3 regions of the Pseudomaricurvus sp. genome follow, and region 2 is predicted to be linked to each of the others. Evidence: predicted binding sites of a transcription regulator. Region 2 holds the regulator's gene; each other region holds the start of a gene.
What was found. The regulator PhoB, encoded in region 2, activates phosphate uptake and scavenging genes when phosphate is short. The targets are predictions, from matches to a motif close to TGTCATAAANNTGTAACA.
Positions count from the first base shown of each region.

Region 1: the regulator PhoB is predicted to act here: its motif matches at 4,461-4,478, upstream of ACTG33_RS02350 (malonyl-CoA decarboxylase).
Region 3: the regulator PhoB is predicted to act here: its motif matches at 3,012-3,029, upstream of ACTG33_RS13315 (porin).

Region 1 is NZ_CBFIHX010000009.1:46,058-54,246, reverse strand. Features, by position in the region: gene ACTG33_RS02375 (alpha/beta hydrolase) at 1-35, shown strand, start outside; gene ACTG33_RS02370 (SDR family NAD(P)-dependent oxidoreductase) at 124-903, opposite strand; gene ACTG33_RS02365 (CaiB/BaiF CoA transferase family protein) at 1,124-2,350, shown strand; gene ACTG33_RS02360 (hypothetical protein) at 2,463-2,753, shown strand; gene ACTG33_RS02355 (class I adenylate-forming enzyme family protein) at 2,829-4,295, shown strand; gene ACTG33_RS02350 (malonyl-CoA decarboxylase) at 4,582-5,913, shown strand; gene ACTG33_RS02345 (class I adenylate-forming enzyme family protein) at 6,181-7,875, opposite strand; gene ACTG33_RS02340 (aldehyde dehydrogenase family protein) at 7,985-8,189, opposite strand, start outside.
Region 2 is NZ_CBFIHX010000048.1:1,297-9,485, reverse strand. Features, by position in the region: gene ACTG33_RS08495 (HDOD domain-containing protein) at 1-1,261, shown strand, start outside; gene ACTG33_RS08490 (VOC family protein) at 1,289-1,660, opposite strand; gene ACTG33_RS08485 (dicarboxylate/amino acid:cation symporter) at 1,705-2,973, opposite strand; gene ACTG33_RS08480 (HU family DNA-binding protein) at 3,134-3,406, opposite strand; gene ACTG33_RS08475 (chorismate--pyruvate lyase family protein) at 3,528-4,130, shown strand; gene ubiA (4-hydroxybenzoate octaprenyltransferase) at 4,227-5,228, shown strand; gene phoB (phosphate regulon transcriptional regulator PhoB) at 5,432-6,142, shown strand; gene ACTG33_RS08460 (hypothetical protein) at 6,268-6,465, shown strand; gene phoR (phosphate regulon sensor histidine kinase PhoR) at 6,694-7,995, shown strand.
Region 3 is NZ_CBFIHX010000105.1:3,920-12,108, reverse strand. Features, by position in the region: partial or broken gene hrpA (ATP-dependent RNA helicase HrpA) at 1-2,849, shown strand, start outside; gene ACTG33_RS13315 (porin) at 3,182-4,249, shown strand; gene ACTG33_RS13310 (hypothetical protein) at 4,368-4,955, shown strand; gene ACTG33_RS13305 (MlaA family lipoprotein) at 5,043-5,762, shown strand; gene ACTG33_RS13300 (SpoIIE family protein phosphatase) at 6,075-7,262, shown strand; gene ACTG33_RS13295 (STAS domain-containing protein) at 7,418-7,906, shown strand; gene ACTG33_RS13290 (TerB family tellurite resistance protein) at 7,907-8,189, opposite strand, start outside.

The DNA.
Region 1 (8,189 bases), on a different contig from region 2:
CGCGTGATTTTTTAAAGCAGATTACGAACCCTTAGATCGAAAAAAAGCTATAAAAACAAAAAATCAACGCAAAAAAAACGGGCCCATTGGCCCGTTTTCTGTGTCATGCAATGCTTCGATCAATCAGCGAGGCTGCATCCGAATCGCACCGTCCAGACGAACCGTTTCACCGTTGATATAACCATTGCGAACCATTTCCAAAGCCATGCTGGCGTATTCGTCCGCATTCCCCAGACGAGCTGGGTTTGGCACCATGGCGCCCAGTGCATCCAGCATTTTCTGTGGGGCCTTCATCAGTGCCGGAGTAGCGAAAATACCTGGCTGGATGGTATTAACACGGATGTTTTCACGTGCCAGATCGCGGGCAACGGTCAATGTCATGCCCACAATCGCCGCTTTAGCAGCAGAATAGGCTGCTTGTCCCATTTGACCTTCAGTAGCTGCGGCAGAAGCCGTATTAATGCATACGCCACGCTCACCGTCGATCGGATCCAGAGTCATCATGCCGGCAGCCGCACGGGTGATGCAGCGGAAGGTACCCACAGTATTCAGCTTTAATACCCACTCGAACTTGTCGGTAGGGAAGATATCGATCTCGCCTGTTTCTTTATTACGACGAGCGGTAGGAATCGCGTTACCGCCACCGGCACAGCAGATCAAAGCACGCTCCTGGCCGTTTGCTTCACGCGCTTTGGCAAAAGCCGCATCAACGCTCTCATCAGACAGTACGTCCACTTCACAGAAGACCGATCCGGTTTCTGCAGCGGCTTTCTCACCAGTTTCCGGATTAAGGTCAAAAATGGCAACTTTAACGCCAGCAGCACGCAGGGCCTTAACCGTTGCCAAACCCAGGCCTGATGCGCCTCCGGTTACCACTGCGGACAGTGAAGAATCAATTTTCATGTACTAATCTCCTGATAGCTGTGAATGACCTTCTATACACGGCATAAACTGTTTATTTTGACTGCCGCGGCAACTACATCTGACTCGACAAGAAATCGCCATTCAGATGCTGTTTTGGCCTATGTTAGGGGTGAAGTTATACCGGAAAAATCAGGCATATACAACAACGCTGTTGAATAGTATACTCGCCTAAAAAGTGATTCCGGAGGTGGATAATAATATGACACAAGTAATGAAAGGGGTAAGAGTCCTCGAAGTGGCGCAATTTACATTTGTACCTGCCGCCGGAGCTATTCTGGCCGACTGGGGTGCTGACGTCATTAAAATCGAACACCCTGTACGCGGGGACACCCAGCGTGGTTTCGTCAAAATGGGCGGTGTCGACACCAACCCCAACCGCAGTCCCTTTGTTGAGCATCCCAACCGCGGTAAGCGCAGTGTGGGTGTTGATATTTCTACGCCTGAAGGCATGGAAGTGATCTACGAACTGGCCAAGACTGCCGACGTATTCCTGACGAATTACCTGCCAAACCAGCGCCAGAAGATGAAGTTTGATATCGAACACATCCGCGCAGTGAACCCCAACATTATTTACGCACGCGGCAGCGCGTTTGGCGACAAAGGCCCAGAGCGCGATGTAGGCGGCTTCGACGGCACTGCCTTCTGGAATCGCAGCGGTATTGCTGATGCCATGTCTCCCAAAGAGCTGGGCGGCCCTATTGCTCAGGGCATTCCCGCCTTTGGCGACTCCATTGGCGGCATGAACATCGCCGGTGGCATTGCAGGTGCACTGTTCCACCGCGCCCAGACAGGTGAAGCGACAGAAGTGGACGTTTCCCTGCTGAGTACCGCCTGGTGGGCTTCCGGTACGTCCATTGATATGGGTATCGAGACCGGTCAGGTGATGGGCAACCGCATGCCTCAATCCGGCGCCAACCCCGGTAATCCGCTGATGGGCAACTATTACACCTCTGACAAGGGCGTCATCAATATGTGCACCCTGACCCCAGGTAAGCACATCAAAAGCTTCTTTGAGCACATTGACCGTCCTGAATGCGCCACTGACGAGCGTTTTTCCACCCCAGAAGCCCTGATGAAGAACTGGGAACCAGCCAGCGAGATTATCGTTGCAGCCTTTGCCGAGAAAGACTTTAACCACTGGCGTGAGCACCTGAAAACTTACTCGGGACAGTGGGCTCCGGTGCAAAGCTTACTGGATATCGCTACTGATGAGCAGGCTCTGGCTAATGATATGCTGTTTGAAGTGGAAGCTTCCGATGGCGGAGAGCCTATCAAGCTGGTTCGCGGCCCGGTACAGTTCAACGGCGAAGCCGTGAAAACCGATCGCGCTCCTTTGGCGTCCGAGCACACTGAACTGGTATTGATGGAACTGGGCATCGAGTGGGACAAGATCGAAGATCTGAAATCGAAAGGCGCAATTGCCTGATCCTTAAGCCTAAAGGCACAGTGCCTGATAAAGTACGCCCGGGCGAGTCAATCGTCAGGGCGTTTAACCTTTACGAGCGTTTAACTCTTAAAAATTGTGGAACGAGAACATTATGAAACCAGGAACGAAACTCAAAAGTACGGTTTGTAATACTGAAGTCATGGTCATCAAAGGCAGCGGTCTGGTTGTTGAGTGTGGTGGCGCCCCAATGACCGCAGAAGGTGCCGAAGAGAAAGGCAGCGTTAATCCAGACTTTGCTGCCGGTACTCTGATGGGCAAACGTTACGTTAACGAAGACGATTCTGTTGAGCTGCTGTGCGTAAAAGCGGGTGAAGGTGCTCTGGCCATTGATGGCAAAGTGCTGCCGACTAAAGACGCCAAGCCTCTGCCGTCTTCCGACTAAACGCCCTTTATTGACTAATTGCCTTTTACTGACTGAGTCGTTGTTTGATCTATGAACATTGTATTGATATTACAAATGGCTGCCGAAGCAGGCGCCGACCGTGTGGGCCTGGTTTGCGACGGACGTCGCTGGACTTACGGTCAGCTACTGGAAGCCGCCAAAGGTGCCGCCGAAGTTTTCATCAACAGTGGTTGTGAGCACGTCGCTCTGCTGGATGAAAGCAGTGAAGCAGCGCCTATTGCTCTGTTTGGCGCTGCCATGGCTGGTATCCCTTACGTCCCGCTGAATTACCGTCTCGCGGACGACGCACTGGGCGCCCTGCTCGACCGTATCAAACCCGCTTACGTCATTGGCGATATCGATCGCACCAATCGGCTGAGTGAAGGCCACACCTGCGCGACTCGTGAAGACTTCGTCAAAGCCGCTGAAGAAGCTGCCCCGACTGCCTCCGGCGAAGAACGTGAAGGCGAAGGCATTGCTGCCCAAATCTTTACCAGTGGTACTACGGCTGCTCCCAAAGCGGCCCTGTTGCGACACACCAACCTGCTCGGTTATATCCTCGGCGCTTACGAGTTTATGACTGCAGAAGAATCCGACGCTCAATTGGTCTGTGTACCGCCTTACCACATTGCCGGTATTTCCGCGCTATTGAGTTCTTTTTACTCCTTGCGTCGTATTGTTATGTTGCCTGCGTTCGATCCGGACGTCTGGCTCAAACTGGCTGAAGACGAACAGGTCACCAATGCCTTCCTGGTACCGACCATGCTGGCCCGTGTGATTTCGCGCATGGAAGAAACCGGTAATGCCACCCTGCCTTCGGTACAATCCATCGCCTACGGTGGTGGACGTATGCCTCCGGAGCTGATCGCCAAGGCACTGGATCTGTTCCCGAACTGTAACTTCACAAACGCTTACGGCCTGACTGAAACCAGTTCTACCGTGGCTCTACTGACCCCGGAAGATCACCGAACTGCGCACCAGTCTGATGATCCAGACGTTCGTGCACGTCTGGGCTCTGTAGGCAAACCCCTGCCTACGATTGAACTGGAAATCCGCGATGACGAAGGCAAAGTACTGCCTGCCGGTGAGCGTGGTGAGATCTACGTTCGCGGTGAACAAGTTTCCGGTGAGTATCGCGAAAAGAGTGTTCTGGATGCCGAAGGCTGGTTCCCGACTCGCGATGCAGGCTATCTGGACAGCGAAGGCTACCTGTTCCTCGCGGGCCGCGCTGACGATGTGATTGTACGCGGCGGTGAAAACATTTCACCGGGTGAAATCGAAGATGTTCTGGATACTCACCCAGCGATTGCCGAAGCTGTGGCGGTCGGTGCTGCCTCCGTTGAATGGGGCGAAGCGGTTGCGGTTGCGGTGGTGATCAAACCCGACGCAGAAACACCCAGCGACGATGAATTGCGCAAGCTGATCAAGGATCACCTGCGTTCTTCTCGCGTGCCGGAGCAAATCGCTGTTGTCGATGAACTGCCCTACAACGAAATGGGTAAGTTACTTCGTCGCGAAGTTAAAAAGCTGTTTGAGGATTGATTGCCCACACTTAGGGGAATCATCAACACAGCCACTGAAAAAGGCCGCTGCGTAGGTTGCGGCCTTTTTCTTGCAGACCACCTGTCTGCACACGTTGATTAACGTCAACCATACCGCCTTATCCTTCCAGCCAGACTCCACGATCCAGCGCATAAACAACCCCTGTGCTGCATATCTATGATACGGCCAAGGATATACACAGAAAGTTTTAGACAAAAAAGTTTTAAGCAAGAACATCACTCAAGGAAGTTTCATACAATTTGTTGTCAGGCAGGAGATTTCGTCTATGAAAAAGTTCAGCCAATGGGTCAGCTCAATCGCCGAAGCAGGCCGTGAGTTTCTCCCCCTTCGCAACCGTCAAGATAAAAAACAAACCCTCTCCGCCCTTTGCCACCAACTGTGTACCAGTAAAGGTGAAGCCATGGGTACAGCCATTGCCCACGAAGTCGTGCAGGCTTATCAGGCACTGACGGATCAGGAACAGCTGGACTTTTTCAATCTGCTCTACAAAGAGTTCAGTCCAGAACCCAAAGACATTCTGGCTTGCGCAGAAGCTTTTAAGCAAAACACCAACATGGAAACCTACCGTGCTCTTTATCACGCCGTAGAAGCTCCACGCCAAAGACTGTTCAGCCGCATTAACATGGCACCAAATGGTACCGAAGCCTTGATCTCAATGCGTACCCAGCTGCTGACTCTGCTAGACCAGCAACCGCATTTGGCCGGTATTGATTACGATCTGAAGCACTTGATGATCTCCTGGTTCAACCGCGGCTTCCTGACTCTGGAACAAATCAACTGGCGCACTCCGGCACAAATACTCGAAAAACTCATCGAGTACGAAGCCGTACACGAAATGACCGGGTGGGATGACCTGCGTCGCCGTCTCGCCGAAGACCGCCGCTGCTTTGCATTCTTCCATCCTGCACTGGACGATGAGCCGCTAATCTTCGTAGAAGTTGCCTTGGTTAAAGGCATGGCCGGCAACGTGCAAGCCTTACTGGCAGAGCCTGATTCTGTGGAGACTTCCGACACAAACGGTAACGACAAAAATAACGACTTTGATACCGCGATTTTCTACAGCATCAGCAATTGTCAGGAAGGTTTGAAAGGTATCTCCTTCGGTAACTTCCTGATCAAGCAGGTAGTACTGGAACTGCGCAGTGAATTTCCACAACTGAAGCAATTTGCTACCCTGTCGCCGATACCAGGTTTTCGTAAATGGCTTAAGAAAGAACTGGAAAATGCCGACAGCGCTCTGTTCTCCGAAGAAGACCGGCAAAATCTGCAACTACTGGACGCCTCCTCCTGGGTCGAAGACACGGCTCAGTGTGAACTTCTGCAACCCCTGCTGACACGGCTCTGCGCTCACTACCTGTTTAACGCCAAGAGAGGTCAAAAGCCGCTGGATCCTGTTGCACGCTTCCACTTGGGTAACGGTGCCCGCATTGCCCGCCTGAACTGGCTGGGTGACACATCGCCCAACGGTGTTAAACAATCCGCTGGTCTGTTGGTGAACTACGCTTACGATCTGAAGTCGGTCGAAGAAAACCACGAAGCCTTCGTCAACGCCGGCCAGATCGATATCTCACCCGAGTTTCAAAAATTGCTGAAATAAGAAGGGAATCAGGATGACAGTATCCGGAAACGGATGCTGCATTCTCAACGAAAGGAACGCCGTGTTCACGGAAAATGGATATTGAGTTCACGGCAAAATGGATATTGAGTTCACGAAAGAGACTTAGCCATTTAATTTATGACAGATGGGGGGGGACTGCTTTTACAGTTTTTGTCTTCTTTGGGTTGAGATCAGGAGCGCATAAAGTATGCGCTCCTGATTGATTGCCTACAGGCAGCTGGTAATGGTAGCAGGTAAGATAGGTTTTTACGCCTGCTCTGCAGCCATACGCTCCGCCACCAGCTTCTTCAGCTCTGGACGACGAATCTTATTACTGCCGGTCATAGGCAATTCTTCTTCACTGAAGAAAAATGCGCGACGAGGAACCTTATAACTGGCCAGAGATTCTTTTGCAAAAGCTCTCAGGCCGGCTTCATCCAGCTCTTTGCCTTCACTTAACAGAACGCAAGACACAACAATCTCACCCAACGTATCGTGCTCAATCCCTACGGTAAAGACGCTTTGAATTGCATCATGCTGCATCAGGATTGAATCGATCTCGGTGGGAGACACATTGGCACCACCTGTTTTAATAATGTCGCCAAGGCGACCTTTCCAAAACAGATTACCCTGCTCGTTAAAATAGCCCGCATCCGCCGTGTGTATAAAGCCTTCGGCATCAAAGGTATCTTCCGGCGCTATTTTCAAATAGCCTGTTGTCAGAGTGGGTCCTTTGACGACAATTTCACCGGTCTCGCCAACAGGCAAGGTTTCACCGGTATCCTGATCAACGATTTTAATCGTATTACCTGGCAGTACCGGACCATTGCTGCCGTCGGTAATCTCACTACCCGGACCACCAACCACAAAGGTAAATGTCTCAGTCATGCCATAACCGGCAGGCTGATGCCATGTGGAATTAATCGCCGGATGTGACTGTAAAATAAGATTGGCATCGACATACTTCAATGTAGATAAGTCAGCATCCAGCCAGCCCGGGCACTCGGTCAGGCGCGCCTCCTGATGGGGCCAAAGATGTGGCAAAGAAACTTTTTCATCCAGGAATAACTGTAAAGCTTCTTCTGGGTCAAAGAATCTCTGCAAGACCAAACAACCGCCAACGGTAAAGGTACTGCCAAACGCCATACAGAAGTTGCCGGAAAAGAAGAAGCCATTGGCACTCCAAACCCGTACTGAACTGTCTGCCTGATAGTAGCGACCAAAGCGCCAGCATTGCATCATGGCCGCACGCTGAGTTTGTTGAATCGCTTTGGGCAGTGCAGTAGAACCTGAAGAGAAGAAAATCAGTCCACGGTCTAATGGACACGCCGCTTCAATGGTTGCATCGACCAACTCAGGCTTAATATTTTCGCCAGCTTCGATGAACTCGCCCCAACCTTGAATACCTTTCTCTCCACGATCAGTATCAATGTTGATAACCCGACGGAGGAAGGGCAATTCCGCTGTTTTCAAGCTTCCGGGAACGGATTCAGAGAGCTGAGGGATAATCGCGTGTACGTCGTCGACAAAGTTTTTAGAAGCGACGCCGCTCTCCAGAATCACCACCTCGACATCGGCTGTTTTCAGCTGATATTGCAGCTCTTGCTGGGTAGAAAACGTATTCAATGCCACGACCACTGCACCGGCCATTGAAGCACCAAAGGTACTGAACACCCACTCCGGACGGTTGCTAATTAAAACACCAACACGGGTATCCTTGGTCGCACCTGCGGCCAATAAGGCACTGGCAACCTTGCGGCACTCTGCGTACATTTCGTTGTAAGTCCAACGACGTACCTGGCCAGATAAATCCTTCCAACAGAGAGCCTCATTATCACCAAACTTCTCTGCAACCTCTCTCATAAACTCACCCATAGTCAGTGAGCCTAAAGCGTCATCAGCGAGAGGCGGTCCTTGAAATATCGACAACGCCTGTTCGCCATTCATGTTCTGAGGAGACATGATCCACTCCATCAATCTTAATATTAGTTATTATGATCACTGGCCATTTGGCCACTTAACCAACCATTAGCCACAACAAGAGATGCCGTGGCTCAGATACCGAATTAAATTACTCGGCTGCAGCGGGCTCATACCCTTGAATAGCTTTGATTTCCAGGTATTCATGAAAACCATGCTCACCCCATTCACGACCGTTACCGCTCTTCTTGTAACCACCGAAAGGCGCATGAAAATCAAAACCGCCGTTGATGGACAGAGAGCCTGCACGCACTCGGCGAGCAATTGAACGACATACATCCAAATCATTACCGGCG
Region 2 (8,189 bases):
ACTGCTGCAGGATGGTGAAGGTCGAGTACAGGTCATCGCCAGTGCCGATGGGCTGTTTGATATTCACGAGGCCAATCAGTTGCTGGGGCGCGATCTGCAGCCGACCTGCAATGACGAGCTAAAAGGCTTTCTCGACAAACACCAACTGACGTCCGTTCCGGCGCTGCCCAAACTGGGTGGCTTGCCCACTCTGGTGGATCAGCGCTTGCTGGACAAGCAGTTGGTACTGCTGGATTCGGGCGCCGATGAGCTGCTGGAAATCCATCAAGAGGATTTTGCCCTGATGGTCTCCGGTGCCATCGTCGGTGACATCACCGTATCGCTGGACAGTCTCGAACAGAAACTCAAAACCCGGGGGCCGGATGAAGAGGAATTGCTGGCGGCGGTGAAAACCTTTACCGCGAAGCGCATCAAGCAGCGCCTCGAAGAAACCCTGGAGCTTCCTCCATTACCGGAAACCGCACAGCGGATCATCAATCTGAGAGTCGACCCCAATGCCGATGTGGGGGATCTGGCCAACATCGTCGAAGTCGATCCCAGTCTGGCGGCGCAAGTGGTTAGCTGGGCTTCCTCCCCCTATTACTCGGCGCCGGGAAAAATTCGCTCTATCCACGATGCCATCGTTCGCGTGTTGGGTTTTGATATGGTGCTGAATTTGGCACTGGGCCTGGCGCTGGGGAAAACCATGTCGATTCCCAAAGACGGTGTCCACGGCGCTACATCCTACTGGAAACAAGCGGTGTATACCGCCGCCACGGTAGAGGGGCTGGTCAGAGTCATTCCTCGCGAGCACCGTCCTGGTTTTGGTATGGCTTACCTCTCTGGTTTGTTGCACAACTTCGGCTGGCTGGTTTTGGCCGAAGTCTTCCCGCCGCAGTTCAACCGAATTTGTCGGTGCATGGAAGTGAATACTCACATGCCGCCGCACCTCGCAGAGTTCTATATCCTGGGGGTGACTCGCGAGCAGATTGCCAGCTGGCTGATGCAGCTGTGGGGCATGCCGGATGAAGTGATCATCGCACTGCGGCACCAGAACAACAGCAGCCCTGCCGAGGTCGAGCACGGCGAATACGCCAAGTTGGTGCTTATCGCTCAGCGGCTGCTGCAGCAACACGGCATTGGCCAGGGACCGCGCCAGGGGATCCCAGACGCGTTGTTCCGTGAGTTACAACTGGACAGAGACAGAGCGCAGCAGGCGGTTGAAGCGGTACTGGAGTCCTCGGAAGAGCTGGATAATATTGCCCAGCAGTTGCAGGCATAAGCCTGCAGCGGGCTTGATCGTTAATCGCTAGTTTTCTGGCTCAGACCAGACGGCGTACTCGTTGCCGTTGGGATCGCTGAAGTGGAAGCGTCGGCCACCGGGGAATGAGAAGATGTCTTTGAGGATAGCGCCACCGGCTGAGGTGACTCTGGCGAGGGTGTCTTCGAGAGCGTCGCTGTAGAGCACCACCAGTACGCTGCCGTTTTCGGTGGTGGCCACCCGATCCGATTTGAAAAAGCCGCCGTCCAGGCCGGCATTGTCGAACGCGACGTATTCCGGGCCATAATCCACAAACGACCAGTCAAACGCCTCGCCAAAGAAGCGCTTGGTGGCTTCCAGGTTGCGGGCGGGGAGTTCAACGTAATTGATTTTGCCGGTTTCTTTCATAGGGGCTGTCATAGGGTCTGAGTCCATCGTGCTGATGGACTTCAGCTTAGCTCATCTTAAGGCTTGCCGCTGTTTTCAAACACTTGCTGATTCCAGGCATCTTCACTTTTAGCGACGGTCATCGTCACCATCGAATCGCCCGTCACATTGACCGCGGTGCGGATCATATCCAGCAGACGGTCGACGCCGATGATCAGAGCGATGCCCTCCACCGGCAGACCCACTTGCTGCAGCACCATGGCCAGAGTAATCAGCCCTACACCCGGCACACCCGCGGTGCCAATAGAGGCCAGTGTGGCGGTCAGTACCACGGTCAAATACCCCGTGAGGCCAATATCAATCTGATACGCCTGGGCAATAAACGCGGTCGCGACGCCCTGCATAATGGCGGTGCCGTCCATATTGATGGTGGCACCCAGCGGGATAGTAAACGAGGCAACGCGGTTATCCACACCCAGTTTTTCCTCGGCCGTTCTGAGTGTCACCGGTAGAGTGGCACTGCTGGACGAGGTGGAAAAGGCAAACATCATCACCGGTCGCAGATGCTTGAAGAAGGCAATCGGATTGACCCGCGTCAGCAACTTGAGCATCAGGCCATACACCCCAAAGCAGTGCAGCAGCAGCGCCAAAACCACGGTGGAAAAGTAGAGGCTCAGTTCAATGATGGCGCCCGCACCCAGTTCGGCAAACAGCTTGGCCAGCAAACAGAAAACACCGTAGGGGGCCAGCTCCATCAGGATGCCGACCATTTTCATGATGACCGAGTCCAGATTGACGAACCACTCGCGCACGGTCTGGCCGGCCTCACCACAGCGAGAGATGGCTATCCCCATCAACAGTGAGAAGACAATCACTTGCAGCATATTGCCCTCAGCCATGGCTTTCACCGGGTTGCTGGGGACAATACTGACGAGGACGTCCTTGAGGGAGGGAGCGTTCTGGGCCGAAAAGGCAGTGGCGGCTTCCAGTCCGATGCCGTCGCCGGGGCGAATCAGGGCACCCAGCAGCAGCGCCAGGCTGATCGCGACAGCGGTGGTAACCAGATAGAGTGCGAGGGTTTTACCCGCCATGGCGCCCATACGGGAGTTTTCCCCGAGTCCACTGGAACCACACACCAGTGAGACAAACACCAGCGGTACAACCAGCAGTTTGAGCGAGGCGACAAACATCTTGCCCACCGCATCCAGCACGCCATTGACCAAGATGTCGTCCAGCCAGTGTTGCAAGGTGGAACCGGACAAGCCACTGTTGTCGATCAGGTTGATCAGTATGCCAACCCCCAGGCCGGCCGCCATGGCAATTAAAATCCGTGTTGTCAGGCTCATGCTGAAGTAACCTCCTGGCTGTTGGTGTGCAAAATCGTCTCCTGTAAAACAAAAAAACGAAAGCCGGGGCTTTCGTTTTTAGGGCATTAACTGTTGGGGCATTGAGGGGCTGATAGGCCTCTGTCAGCAGAGCTAATACACTTCAGTGTTTCTAACACACTCAGTTAACGGCGTCCTTCAGGGCTTTACCGGGTTTAAAACCGACTGAGGTGCTGGCTGGAATCTGAATGGTTTCACCGGTTTTCGGGCTGCGGCCGGTGCGGGCGGCACGATGACGCTGGGTGAAAGAGCCAAAACCGACCAGGTTGACGCTGTCGTCACGGCTCAGGGCGTTAGTAATTTCTTCGAAAATGGCTGAAACCACATCGTTTGCTTTGTCTTTCGGCAGGTCGGCGGTATTGGCAACCGACTCAACTAAGTCACTCTTGTGCATAGGAAATTCCTTATAAAAACGCAGTTTTTGTTATTATCGACCCGCATTAAACCAATTGGCTTGGCGGTGGTAAAGCACTTCTTGTCCCCGGCTGCTGTAATTCCGAACAATTTGATGATTTATGCTACCGATTTCCCTGAAAAACGGTGCCCATAGTTGGCACTCGGCCACTGCCCTGACACTCAGTCTGCAGGGCCAGTCACAGCACGTTCAGTCAAAACACAGCACCCTACTCGACTGGCTAAAGCACCCGGGCTCGCTCACCGCCCGGCTGCAGGCCCACAGTCAGGGTGCGTTTTCGGTCGAGGTGCTGACGCAACACTGGGGTCGAGCGGAACCCATGGAAGCCAGAGCGCTGGGGATCTCGCCGCGCGCGCGGGTGTTGATTCGTGAAGTCATCCTCAAAGGCCACAACCAACCCTGGGTGTGGGCCAGAAGCCTGCTGCCGGAGCGCTCTTTAACCGGCTCACTGCGGCATTTGCGAAAACTCAATAACCAGCCGCTGGGTGGTTGGTTGTTCAAACAGCCATCGCTGCAGCGGGACCCTCTGGAGATCAGCTGTTTCGGCCAAGGCGATAGCCGTTTGCCGGCTGCTGTTGTTCAAGGTTGTGATGCACAGCTGCAAAACCAGACCCTTTGGGGGCGTCGCTCTGTGTTCTACGTTCAAAACAAGCCCATTCTGGTGGGGGAAGTGTTTCTGCCGGATTTCATCGATACCCTCTAGCCGTTACACTGCCGACGCCCGTGTAGATACTTAATTAGACGTCCCTAGATACTTAGTCAGACGTCCGTAGATACTCAATTAACAGAAAGCCACAACATGACTCCAGCCAAGAAGAGAAAGTCCAAGAAGCCAAATCGCCCACCGCAGAAGCCAAAGGCTGCCAAACCGGCCAGCCGTGGGCCCTCGGCAAAAACCGCGAAGGCTGCACCAAAGCGGTCGGGCCCGTTGTCGGGGTTGCTGGTCTGGGATCACCTGCCCTACTACTGGCAGCTAACCCGTATGAATCGTCCCATTGGCTGGCTGTTGCTGCTCTGGCCGACGCTGTGGGGACTGTGGCTGGCCGCCGGTGGCTTGCCTGATTGGGATGTACTGCTGATTTTCGTATTGGGGGTGGTGTCCATGCGCGCGGCTGGTTGTGCCATCAACGACTACGCCGATCGCAACGTGGATGGTCACGTCAAACGCACCCGCGAGCGGCCTCTGGCCAGCGGTAAAATTCAGCCGAAGGAAGCGTTGGCGGTGTGTGTGCTGCTGTGTCTGCTGTCTTTTGTACTGGTGTTGTTTACCAACAAGCTGACGATTCTGCTGTCCCTGGGCGCGGTGGCGCTGGCCGGCTGTTACCCGTTTATGAAGCGCTATACCCATCTGCCGCAAGTGGTGTTGGGTGCTGCCTTTGCCTGGAGTATCCCCATGGGCTTTGCCGCCCAGACCGGTGAGGTACCCGCGGAATGCTGGCTGATTTACACCGCTGCAGTGATCTGGACGGTGGTTTATGACACCTTCTACGCGATGGTGGATCGCGACGACGATTTGCGGATTGGGGTGAAATCCACCGCCGTGCTGTTTGGCGATCAGGATCGGGTGATGACCGGCAGCCTGCAGGTGATGGTTATCGTGACCCTGATGATGGTGGGTCAGCGGTTTGAGTTGGGGTCGGTCTACTATCTGGGACTCGTGGCAGCCTCGGGCTTGTTTGTGTATCAGCAATACCTGATTCGCCATCGCGATCGGGATCAGTGTTTCAAAGCGTTTCTCAACAACAACTGGGCCGGATTTGCGATTTTCGCCGGTATTGTTGCGGACTATCTTCTTCGATAGCGGCTCTTAGCGTCGCTATCCTCCTTCAATGGCTGGTTTCAGTGAAAGGCTGTTGCTGTGTGGGGTGTGTCACAGATTGGCCTGAAAACGGAAAATCTGACAGTGGCGCTATGTGACAGCTATATTTAAACCCGAGGCTGTAACAAAAGATTCACAAAAACACTATTTAATGCCCGTATCAGAAAACAGCAAAGGCAGAGATGATGCCCCAGAAAACAATATTGATCGTCGATGATGAGTCCTCCATCCGGGACATGCTCCGCATTGCTCTGGAGATGGCGGATTATCACTGTATGGAGGCCGAAGATGCACAGCAGGCGCACAGCCTGATCGTGGATCGCAAGCCTGATCTGGTGCTGCTGGATTGGATGCTGCCGGGCACCAGTGGTATCGAGCTGGCCCGTCGCCTGAAGCGTGACGAGGTGACTTCGCAGGTGCCCATTATTATGCTCACCGCCAAGGGCGAAGAGGATAATAAAGTACAGGGACTGGAAGTCGGTGCCGATGATTACATCACCAAGCCCTTCTCGCCTCGCGAACTGGTCGCGCGCCTGAAGGCGGTTTTGCGTCGTACCGATACTCTGGCAGACAGTGGCCCGATTACTGTTGACGGTTTAACCCTCGATCCTGTCAGCCACCGTGTCACCATCAATGACACGCCAGTGCAGATGGGTCCTACCGAGTACCGTTTGCTGGAATTCTTCCTGACGCACCAGGAGCGTGTTTACACCCGCAGCCAGCTGCTCGATCACGTCTGGGGCGGCAATGTGTATGTGGAAGAGCGCACCGTGGATGTGCATATCCGTCGCTTGCGCAAGGCGCTGCAACAGGACGATCACGACCGTTTTGTGCAAACCGTGCGCGGTGCGGGATATCGATTCTCGCTGAAAGTGTCTGCCGTGAAAGAAATTTGAGGGTTGTCACCCGTTTGCGGTGTGTCATCTTTACTGGACTTTCCGCGCCACATGAATACAGTGTGATGTTTCAGTCTTCGGTCTAAGTCAGACCCAGGGCACAGAGTCAAAAGGTAGAGGGCTTGATGAAACGCACACTGGTAATTTCAGCGATGATCCTGATGTCAGCTCTGGTTGCTGGTGGTTGTACCAGCGCCAAAAAAATTGGCAAGGAGATTGGTCATACTACCCGGGACGTTACACGTGACATTGGCCATGCCACCCGTGATGCGGCCAAAGAAGTTGATCAAGCGGTTGATGAAGCCATTACTGACGATCTTTAAGGTCTGTAACGTGCCGATCACTGTGCAAAAGCAAGGGTTGTCTAACCCATTGCCATCCCAAATCATCACTCATCATTCAGCCTTGTCTTGCTGGATTGAATCTCAGATCCGTCGTCAGCACCCGCTTTTTCAGTACCCATTGCCAGTCCGGCACTTCTTAGACTCCACAGCTGTTGGTCAACCACGACCAATCAGGCAACTCAGTCAACAGCACGAAGGGAATCAACATTGAACAGAGGTTTTTCCGCTGAAATCCGGCGGATCATTGTTTGCACACTGGTGTGTGTGGTCTTCGGATTAATGAATGGCTACCTGACCTGGACACTCATTGCCGGTGGCGCAGTCTACATGGCCTGGATGCTGTGGCAAATGCATCGTCTGGATGCCTGGCTGCAAAACTCCCGTCGTATTCAGCCACCTGATGCCAGCGGTATCTGGGGTGACATCTTCGATAATATTGTGCGACTGCAGAAGCGTCAGCGGCGTGAAAAGAAGCGTCTGCAGGCGGTGGTCAAACGCGGACAGGAAATCACCTCTGCCCTGCGCGACGGTATTTTGTTACTCGACCGTCAGGGCAATATAGACTGGTACAACGCCGCTGCCGGTCACCTGTTGCACCTCAGGCATCAGGACCAGGGCAACCCGATCTTCAACTACGTGCGCCATCCCGTATTCATTCAATACATGGACAAAGGGGAGTATACCGAACCTCTCGATCTGCCCTCGCCTCATACCGGTGATGTACATCTGCAATATCAGATTACCCGTTTTGGTCAGGGTGAATGTCTGGTTCTGGTGAGAGACGTCACCCGCCTGCACAAGCTGGAGCAGATGCGCAAAGACTTCGTTGGCAATGTCTCCCATGAGCTGCGCACGCCGCTCACCGTCATCCGCGGTTATGTGGAGACCCTCAGCATGTCACCGGATCTGCCGGCGCCCTGGGAGCGAGCCCTGCAACAGATGGAGCAGCAAGGGATTCGGATGACCAGCCTGATTAACGACCTGTTGGCGCTGTCCAAGCTGGAAACGGACGATCGCCACAATACGCACAAACCGGTGGCTCTCAAACCGTTACTGCAGCGAATCCGCGGTGACGCAATAGCATTCTCCGGTGATCATCAGCACAGTTTCAAACTCAACTGCCCGGATAACCTGGCGCTGCTGGGTAACGAACAAGAGCTGCAAAGTGCCTTCTCCAATCTGATATTCAACGCCGTTAAATATTCAGCGGACGGCAAAGAAGTGTCGATCGATGTGGAGCAAAGCAGTCTGGGTTTAAATGTGGCCGTTACCGACGAAGGTGAAGGCATCGACACCGTTCATCTTCCCCGCCTGACAGAACGTTTCTACCGCGTGGATGGCAGTCGTCAGTCAAAAACCGGTGGCACCGGTCTGGGGCTGGCGATCGTCAAGCACGTACTGTTACGTCACGGCGCCAAGCTGGATATTCAGAGTAAGCTGGGCAAAGGCAGTACCTTTACCTGTATGTTTCCGATTCAGAGTGTGGTGACGGAGGCGAAGTCGGCGTAAGTGATCATGCGCCGCGTTCCACACACTGATTTGCTTCTAAAGCATTAATTGTAAAAATCAAATCAGTCCTTTGAATGGCTTACTCTGTCACCGAATGAGAAAGGAATCTCATCGGTGGTCAAATCAGTTGGCATTAGCCTCAATCTTGTTGAACACATTACAGCATCCAAGCTACCATTCGGCCATACAAAAGG
Region 3 (8,189 bases), on a different contig from region 2:
CCAACGTGGCAGAAACCAGTATTACCGTGCCGGGCATCCGCTATGTGATCGACCCCGGTCTGGCGCGCATTAGCCGCTACAGTTTTCGTTCCAAGATTCAGCGTCTGCCTATCGAGCCGATCTCCCAGGCCAGTGCCAATCAGCGCAAGGGGCGCTGTGGTCGGGTGAGCGAAGGGGTGTGTTATCGCCTCTACGACGAGCAGGATTTTCTCAACCGGCCGGAGTTTACTGACGCCGAAATTCTGCGCACCAATCTGGCGGCGGTGATTTTGCAAATGTTGAATATGCGCATTGGCGAAGTGCGTCATTTCCCCTTTGTTGATAAGCCCGATCAGCGGCTATTGAACGACGGTTTCAAGTTGCTGGAGGAATTGCAGGCGGTCAATAAGCAGGGCAAGGTCAATGGGCTGGGTCGACAGTTGATGACTTTGCCGGTGGATCCTCGCCTGGGGCGTATGGTGCTGGCGGGGGCCAAGCTGGGTTGTCTGCGCGAAGTGTTGATCATTGTCAGTGGCATGTCGATTCAGGACCCTCGTGAACGTCCGGCGGATAAAAAGCAGGCTGCGGATGAAAAGCATCGCCGTTTCAATGACGATCATTCCGACTTTATGGGTTACATCAACCTGTGGAATTATGTAGAGCAACAGCGTCAGGATTTGTCCTCCAGCCAATACAGTAAGTTGTGCAAAAAGGAGTTTCTGTCTTACTTGCGTCTGCGGGAATGGCGGGAAATCCACCATCAACTTCTCACCGCACTCAAACCGTTAAACCTCAAGCAAAATACGGAGTCGGCCTCCTACGACACCATTCATCAGGCGCTTTTGACTGGCTTACTGGGTTACATCGGCAACAAGGCGGAAGACAAGGAATATCTGGGTGCGCGCAATCGCCGCTTCGTGATTTTTCCCGGGTCTTCGCAAAGCAAGAAGTCTCCCAAATGGTTAATGGCGGGGCAATTGCTGGAAACGTCCCGCCTGTTTGCCCATCAGGTGGCCAAAATCGAGCCCAACTGGGCGTTGCAGGCTGCCAAACATCTGGTTAAACGCAATCAGTTCGAACCCCATTACGATGTAAAAACCGGTCAGGTGATGGCCTATGAGCGGGTGACACTCTATGGCCTGACACTGGTGGAAAAGCAGCGAGTCAGTTTTGGCGGTATCGATCCGAAAACCTCGCGGGAAGTGTTTATTCGAGCCGCGCTGGTGGAAGAGCGCTACCGAGGCAAGGGTCCGTTCTTTAAACACAATCAGCAGTTGATTACTGAGTTGCATGAGCTGGAAGCCAAATCCCGCCGCCGCGATATCCTTGTAGACGAGGAAGCTATCTACCGCTTTTACGACGAGCGGGTGCCAGTGGATATCGTCAACCTGGCGGGTTTTGAGCACTGGCGCAAATCCGTAGAGCTGGACAAGGAGAACCCGCAGCCGCAATTGTTGTATCTGACTCGGGATTACCTGATGCAGCACGATGCCAGCGCCATCACGGAAGCCCAGTTCCCGGCGGAGTTGAGTTGGCAGGGGCTGACTTTTCCTTTGAGCTATCACTTCGAGCCCGGTCATGCGGAAGACGGCGTCAGCATTCAGGTGCCTGTGGCTGCTTTGCATCTGGTGCCTGAGCACCGTCTGGAGTGGCTAATCCCCGGCATTCTGCGGGAAAAGTGCATCCAGCTGGTGAAGGGGTTGCCCAAGCAGTGGCGCAAGAACTTTGTGCCTGTGCCCAATTACGTTGATACCGCGCTGGCGTCCCTTAGCCCTGACGATGTGCCTTTAACGGAAGCATTGGGACATCAGCTGAAGCGCCAGACCACCATCGATATTCCTGAGGATCAATGGCTGCAGGTGCAGCTGGATGATTACTACCGCTTTAATATTCAGGTGGTGGACGAGCGTGGCAAGGTGTTGGCGCAAGGGCGGGATCTGGCGAGTCTGCGTGAGCGCTACCGGGATCAGCTGCAGCAAACTCTGAAGAGTAACGACGATTCCATTGAGCGCTCCGGTATTACCGAGTGGGACTTTGACGAGCTGTCCAAAGATATTCGCCTGAAACGGGCAGGGATGAGCATTACCGCCTATCCGGTATTAATCGACGAGAAAGACTCGGTGGCACTGCGTCTGAGTGATAACCCGCTGGAAGCGGAATACACCACCCGTCGCGGCATCACCCGCCTGGCCTTGTTGCATTTGCAGAGCAGCGTCAAATACCTGCGCAAGGAGTTGTTGAAAGGCAAGGATCTGGGGCTCACGGTGGTCTCCCTGGGTAAGCGGGATGCGGTGGTGGACGACATGATTATGGCGGCTGTCGCAGATGCCTGTTTTAGCGGTGAGATCCCGCGTACTCAGGAGACCTTCCTGGGTTGTATCGAGGCCGGACGGGATCAGATCACGGCTCGTGCCACAGAACTGGAAAAGCTGATGGTGACCGTATTGTCGGAAGTGGTCTCCATTAAGAAAAACATCAAATCCAATAAGAATGCTCTGGCGATTGCGGTGGCCGCGGGGGATATCAACCAACAGCTGCAGCGTTTAATCTACCCCGGCTTTTTGTATCAGACTCCACAGAAATGGTTGCAGCAATACCCCCGTTATCTGAAAGCCATTAATTTAAGACTGGAAAAAGCACCCTCCCAAATTCAGAAAGATAAAATCTGGACGGCGGAAGTGGATAGCCTTTGGGAGCCTTGGCAGCAGAGACTGGAGAAAGAGGGCGAGGCCAGTGTGTACGCCAATGATCAGCTGGTGCAATACCGCTGGATGCTGGAAGAGTATCGCGTCTCTCTGTTCGCTCAATCTTTGAAAACCCTGATGCCGGTATCGGAGAAACGCCTGAAAAAAATGTGGGCAGACACTTAACCCACAATTATTTCAATATTGTTACATGTGCATTCAATTCTTGATGTAAATGTCTATTTCCCAGGAGCCAGTAGGGGATTTACCCTCTGGCTTCACTTGGATTCTTCATAAGAATATTTATTTTTAAGCCTTTAGAAATAAAAAAAACCTTTTTTAAGCTCCCGTCATATTACTGAAATATTACCTGTTCAGAATGCCCCTCCATAACGTAATCACCGAGCAAGGGTTGCGTTTCAGACTTACTAACACTGTGTCTGTTGGAAGTGAATAAAAGCTCCAGCGACATTTATTTAGCGTGTCTATTACAACCAAAATATTTAGGGGATGACTCCATGAAAAAGTTACTTCTGCCAATGGCGATCGCTGCTGTAATGCCTACAACTGCTTTCGCAATGGGCGAAACCGACACCACGTTCTATGGAAAAATGAACGTGACTGCGGTTCACTCCAATTTTGAATCTTCCGTCGATGGTAATGACGAAAGTGGCTGGAATTTGAACAGTAACGCTTCCCGCGTAGGCTTCAAGGGAAAGACTGAGCTGTCCGAAGGTCTGTACGCAATCTACAAAGCTGAAGTCGAAGTGTTTGTTGATAGTGGTATTTCCGGTAGCAGCTCTGACGACCAAACCTTCAAGCAGCGTAACATCTACGTAGGTTTGAGCGGCAACTACGGTACTATCTTTGCCGGTCGCAGCGATACCGTTTTGAAGTTGTCTCAAGCTAAAGTGGATCTGTTTGGCGATCTGCAGGGTGGCGATATCAAAAACTGGATGTCTGGTGAAACCCGTTCCAGCAACGTCATCAACTACACCTCACCAGAAATGGCTGGTTTCTCTGTGTCTGTAATGAGCATCCTGGGTGAAGATGCCGGTGACCGTCGCGATGGTTTGCTGGACAGCTACTCAGCGGGTGTGACCTTTAAGCACGAAGGTCTGTACCTGGCTTTGGCGCGTGACGAAAACGTGAAGTCTGGCAGCTTTGAAAAGCAATTCCTGAACATCAACCGTTTTGTGGCTTCTTACAAAATTGGTGATTTGACTCTGGGCGGTATTTATCAGCAAGCCGAAGACGCTGATAACTACGATGACAACATCACCAATGCCACTAACTCTACTTACGACGAAGACAGCTACGTATTGAGCGCATCATACAAAATCGGCAACTTCAAGTTGAAGGCCCAATATGGTGAAGGCGAGTATGAAGTGAACGAGGTAGAAGTTGGTGGCAGCAGGTTTGACGACGAGTTTGAGCGTGAAGCATGGATTTTGGGTGTTGACTACAGTTTGGCCAAATCCACCAAGATTTACACTTACTACTCCAACATCGAGACCAGCGACAATCTGGTGTCCTACAGCGAAGAAGATGATGTCTTCGGTATTGGTATGGAGCACAAGTTCTAATCACGTGTAAACGCAATTAGAACAGGGAAGGGTGCTTCGGCGCCTTTCCTTTTTACAAAGCCTGTGATTTAGTCAGGCGATTACATCTATTGAAGTGATCATTTTTGTGGAGAAAATGATGAAAAAAATTACCTGGATTGCAATGGCCGTAGCCTGCACGTTTCAAATATCTTCCGCAGCTGTGTTCGCTGAGGATGTGAAGTGCGGTGAAGATGTCGACATGGCCGATAGCCTGGATTTCAGTAAGTTGCATATTGATTGCGACAACGATCCCGATATTGTTTTTGATCCTGAAGAGGGTACTAAACTCTTCGGTAAGCACACCAAAGCCATCGATACCTATGCTGCAGAAGAGAGCGCAGGTTCAGAAGCTGCCGCCCCAGCTCAGCAATTGGCTTACCGCGAATCCCCGAAAACCTCAGTGCCTCAGCAGGATTTGTCATCAGGCAAAGCCGCTGCAGCGGCGGTTACCGGTTCAGCGGCACAGAGTGCACTGAATCAGGCCGAGCAAGCTGCGGATAACGCAGGTGTCGCCTTTAACATTCGTGAGCCCTTCACGACGACCGGTGGCCCTGATTCTGCCCTGAAAGGCCTTTATGTCCAAATGGCGCATTACTGTCCAAATGGCTGGGAAAAGCTGAAAGAGTGGTCTGTCCCCAATCAGTCTGGCTATTATTTACACTATCAATTCCAGTGCGCCAAATAATATTCGCAAAATGGTCGGGTAGAGGCGCTTTGCCTGTCATCCGACCTGAGCTAAAATGGCTCTTCCGTTGATTGCAGGAGAGGCATTGTGGCATTGAAAGCCCGATTTATAACACTTACAGCAGGATTGCTGTTGCTTACGTCCAGCCAATACGGGATTGCTAATGACAGTTCCGAGATCGAAGACCCCTGGGAAGGGGTGAATCGTAAAATATTTGTCTTTAATGACACTCTGGATACTTACTTCTTGAAACCCATAGCCAAAGGCTATCGGGCTGTCACACCAGACCCGGTGGAAACCGGAGTCTCTAACTTCTTTTCCAATCTGTTGGAAATCAATAACGTCGTCAACGACCTTCTGCAGGCCAAGTGGGCCCAGGCTGGAAATGACACCGGTCGTTTGCTGGTCAACTCCACCGTGGGGATTGGCGGTTTGTTCGATGTGGCACAACACTTTGGGATGCCGCGCAGTGAGGGCGAGGACTTTGGGCAAACCTTCTCTGTTTGGGGGGCGGGCCAGGGACCTTATATTGTGGTGCCTTTCTTTGGTTCCACAACGCTTCGGGATGGGGTTGGCATGCCTTTTAATGCCTATGTTCACCCTCTGACTTTGGTGGATCATGTGCCTACCCGCAACAGCATCTATGCCGGTGATCTGGTAGATACCCGAGCTTCTTTACTGGACGCCGAAGATCTTCTCAGTGGTGACAAATACACTTTTATTCGTGATGCTTACTTGCAGCGTCGTGACTATCTGATCAACGACGGCACTGTCGAAGACAGTTTTGGTGATGACGGCGATTTCTGATTCAGCCAAATCAAGTGGGTGATTATTGGTTCGTGCGGTTACTTATTGACTGAGTAACCGCCAATTCTGTGCAGTAACTTAATAGTAATTCAATACAGTATCTTTTCAGCTATGCCTTCGGTGAAGCGCTTGCAGCGCCCGTGCTATGGGAGTAGTGTTGTCGCTTCTTTCTTTTCTGGCTATAAAAGACGGTTAGTGTTCCACCCAGTTTTCCTGAAACGCCATTCTTGGCGCATGAAGAAACCCAGAGGTGAGTGGCTATTAACCTTTCTGCCTGGTCAGTGTATGTCCCATAGGTGATACGGGTGGATCATGCCTCCAGAAAACCGCAAACTCCTCATCATTGATGATGACACCATTGTCAGACAGAGTGTGGTGGCCTACCTCGAGGACAGTGGTTTCGAGATGCTGGAAGCGGATCACGGAATCCAGGGATTAGCTCTGTTTCAGGAGCACGCCCCTGAGGTCGTCCTGACAGACTTGCGAATGCCCTCAATGGATGGCCTGCAAGTACTCGAAAAAATTCATCAGGCCTCGCCGGAAACTCCAGTCATTGTGATGTCCGGTGTCGGTGTCATGGGCGATGTGGTGAAGGCCTTGCGCCTGGGCGCCTCTGATTTTCTCATTAAGCCTCTCGTTGATATGGAAGTGCTCGTGCACGCGGTCAGCAAAAGCCTGGAACGGCGAGATCTACTGGCACAGAACCAGCGATACCGGGAAGAGCTGGAAGCAGCTAACAGCGAGCTTAAAGACCATCTGCGCACCCTGGAGAAGGATCAGCAGGCCGGTAGACGGGTTCAGCAACAACTATTGCCACCCACACCCGTGAAGCGGGGCGGCTACTGCCTTGAACACAAGGTGATTCCCTCACTGTTTCTCAGTGGCGATTTTATCGATTTGGGCTATTTTCAAGATCGCTACCTGTGCTTTTATCTCACGGATGTCTCGGGTCACGGTTCTTCATCCGCGTTTGCCACCATCTGGGTCAAACACGCCTCGGGTGAAATCGCCCGTAATTGGCAACTGTTCGATGGCTCCCGTTCGGTCTCGGAAGATCTCAATATTGCCTTGTCAGAGGTGAATCGCCTGCTACTGGAGACACGTTTGGGACACCATATGACTTGCCTGGTGGGAGTCCTGGATATACAGTTGCACCGCTTGCACTATGTGGTCGCAGGGCACCTGCCTTTAATGGCGATGCTGACTCCCGAGGGAAACCGGTTTCTGGAGGGCAAAGGGCGACCGCTGGGGCTGTTTTCACAACAGGAATGGCCACAATATGAAGTGGATTTTCCGCCTCAGTCGACATTATTGGCGTTCTCTGACGGTATACTGGAAGTGATGCCGCCGCAGGACTTGCTGGAAAAAGAGGATCATCTGTTGCACATGTTGACGGATGCCGGAGGTGGTCTGACGAATGTAATCAGGGCGCTGAAGCTGGACGCCATTGACGATGCGCCGGACGATATCGCCGTGCTCAGTCTTGTGCGTGGTGATTAGTTTTGTCTGTACGCAGTGAATAATCTTGCAGCAAGTCTGTAAAGACAGGAAAACTTTGTGGCAATGGCCGCAATATCCGGCGCGAAACTTGCGTGCCAATAGTAGATTTTTTGATTAGAAAGCCAAGGATGCTCATGCATCAATAGGTATCGGGTATGCAACAAGGCAAGATCTGGGTCGCTGACCACGCGGGCGTCTACGTGATTAAAATGGTAGGCGACGTCAGGCTGACACTGTGTATGTCTTTTGATCAGTTTATCAGTGCTATGTTTGAGGCGGATGATTTCGCGTCTATCATTTTTGACCTCACTCAGGCGGAAGCCATCGACAGTACCACTCTTGGGTTGATGGCAAAAATCTCCATTCTGGCTGAGCAGCGCAAACAGCTGCGGCCTGTCATTATTTCCACCTCTCCCGGAATCAATCGTCTGCTGGATACCATGGGGTTTTCAGAGATTTTCGACATCATGACTCAGCTTCCCGATAAGCTGCAGGTCAGTCAGTGTCTGGAGGCCAGCGAGATGGATGAGTGCACCGCGAAGAAAAAAGTGCTGGAAGCCCATAAGATTCTAATGGACCTCAATGAGCAAAATCGTGAGGTTTTTCAAGACCTTGTCAAAACCCTGGAAGACTCTTCAGCCTGATTAATCATCCATATCCATGGCGGCTTTTTTGGTGCGGATAAAATCCGTGTGCGAGACATAAATCAGTTCGCTGACGCGGCGAATGATGTGCTCTTCGTACTTGTCCAAATCGCCATCGGCAAAGGCAATACGCCACATACCCAGCAGCAGGTGGCATTTCTCCTCCTGACTGAACTCATCGTTAATGCAGCGGGTGAATTGATACAGCGAAGTGGATTCTTTGCTCTCCTGACGTGCCCGATCAATGAGTTTGTGTAAGGTGTCGTTATCCAGTGAAAACTGG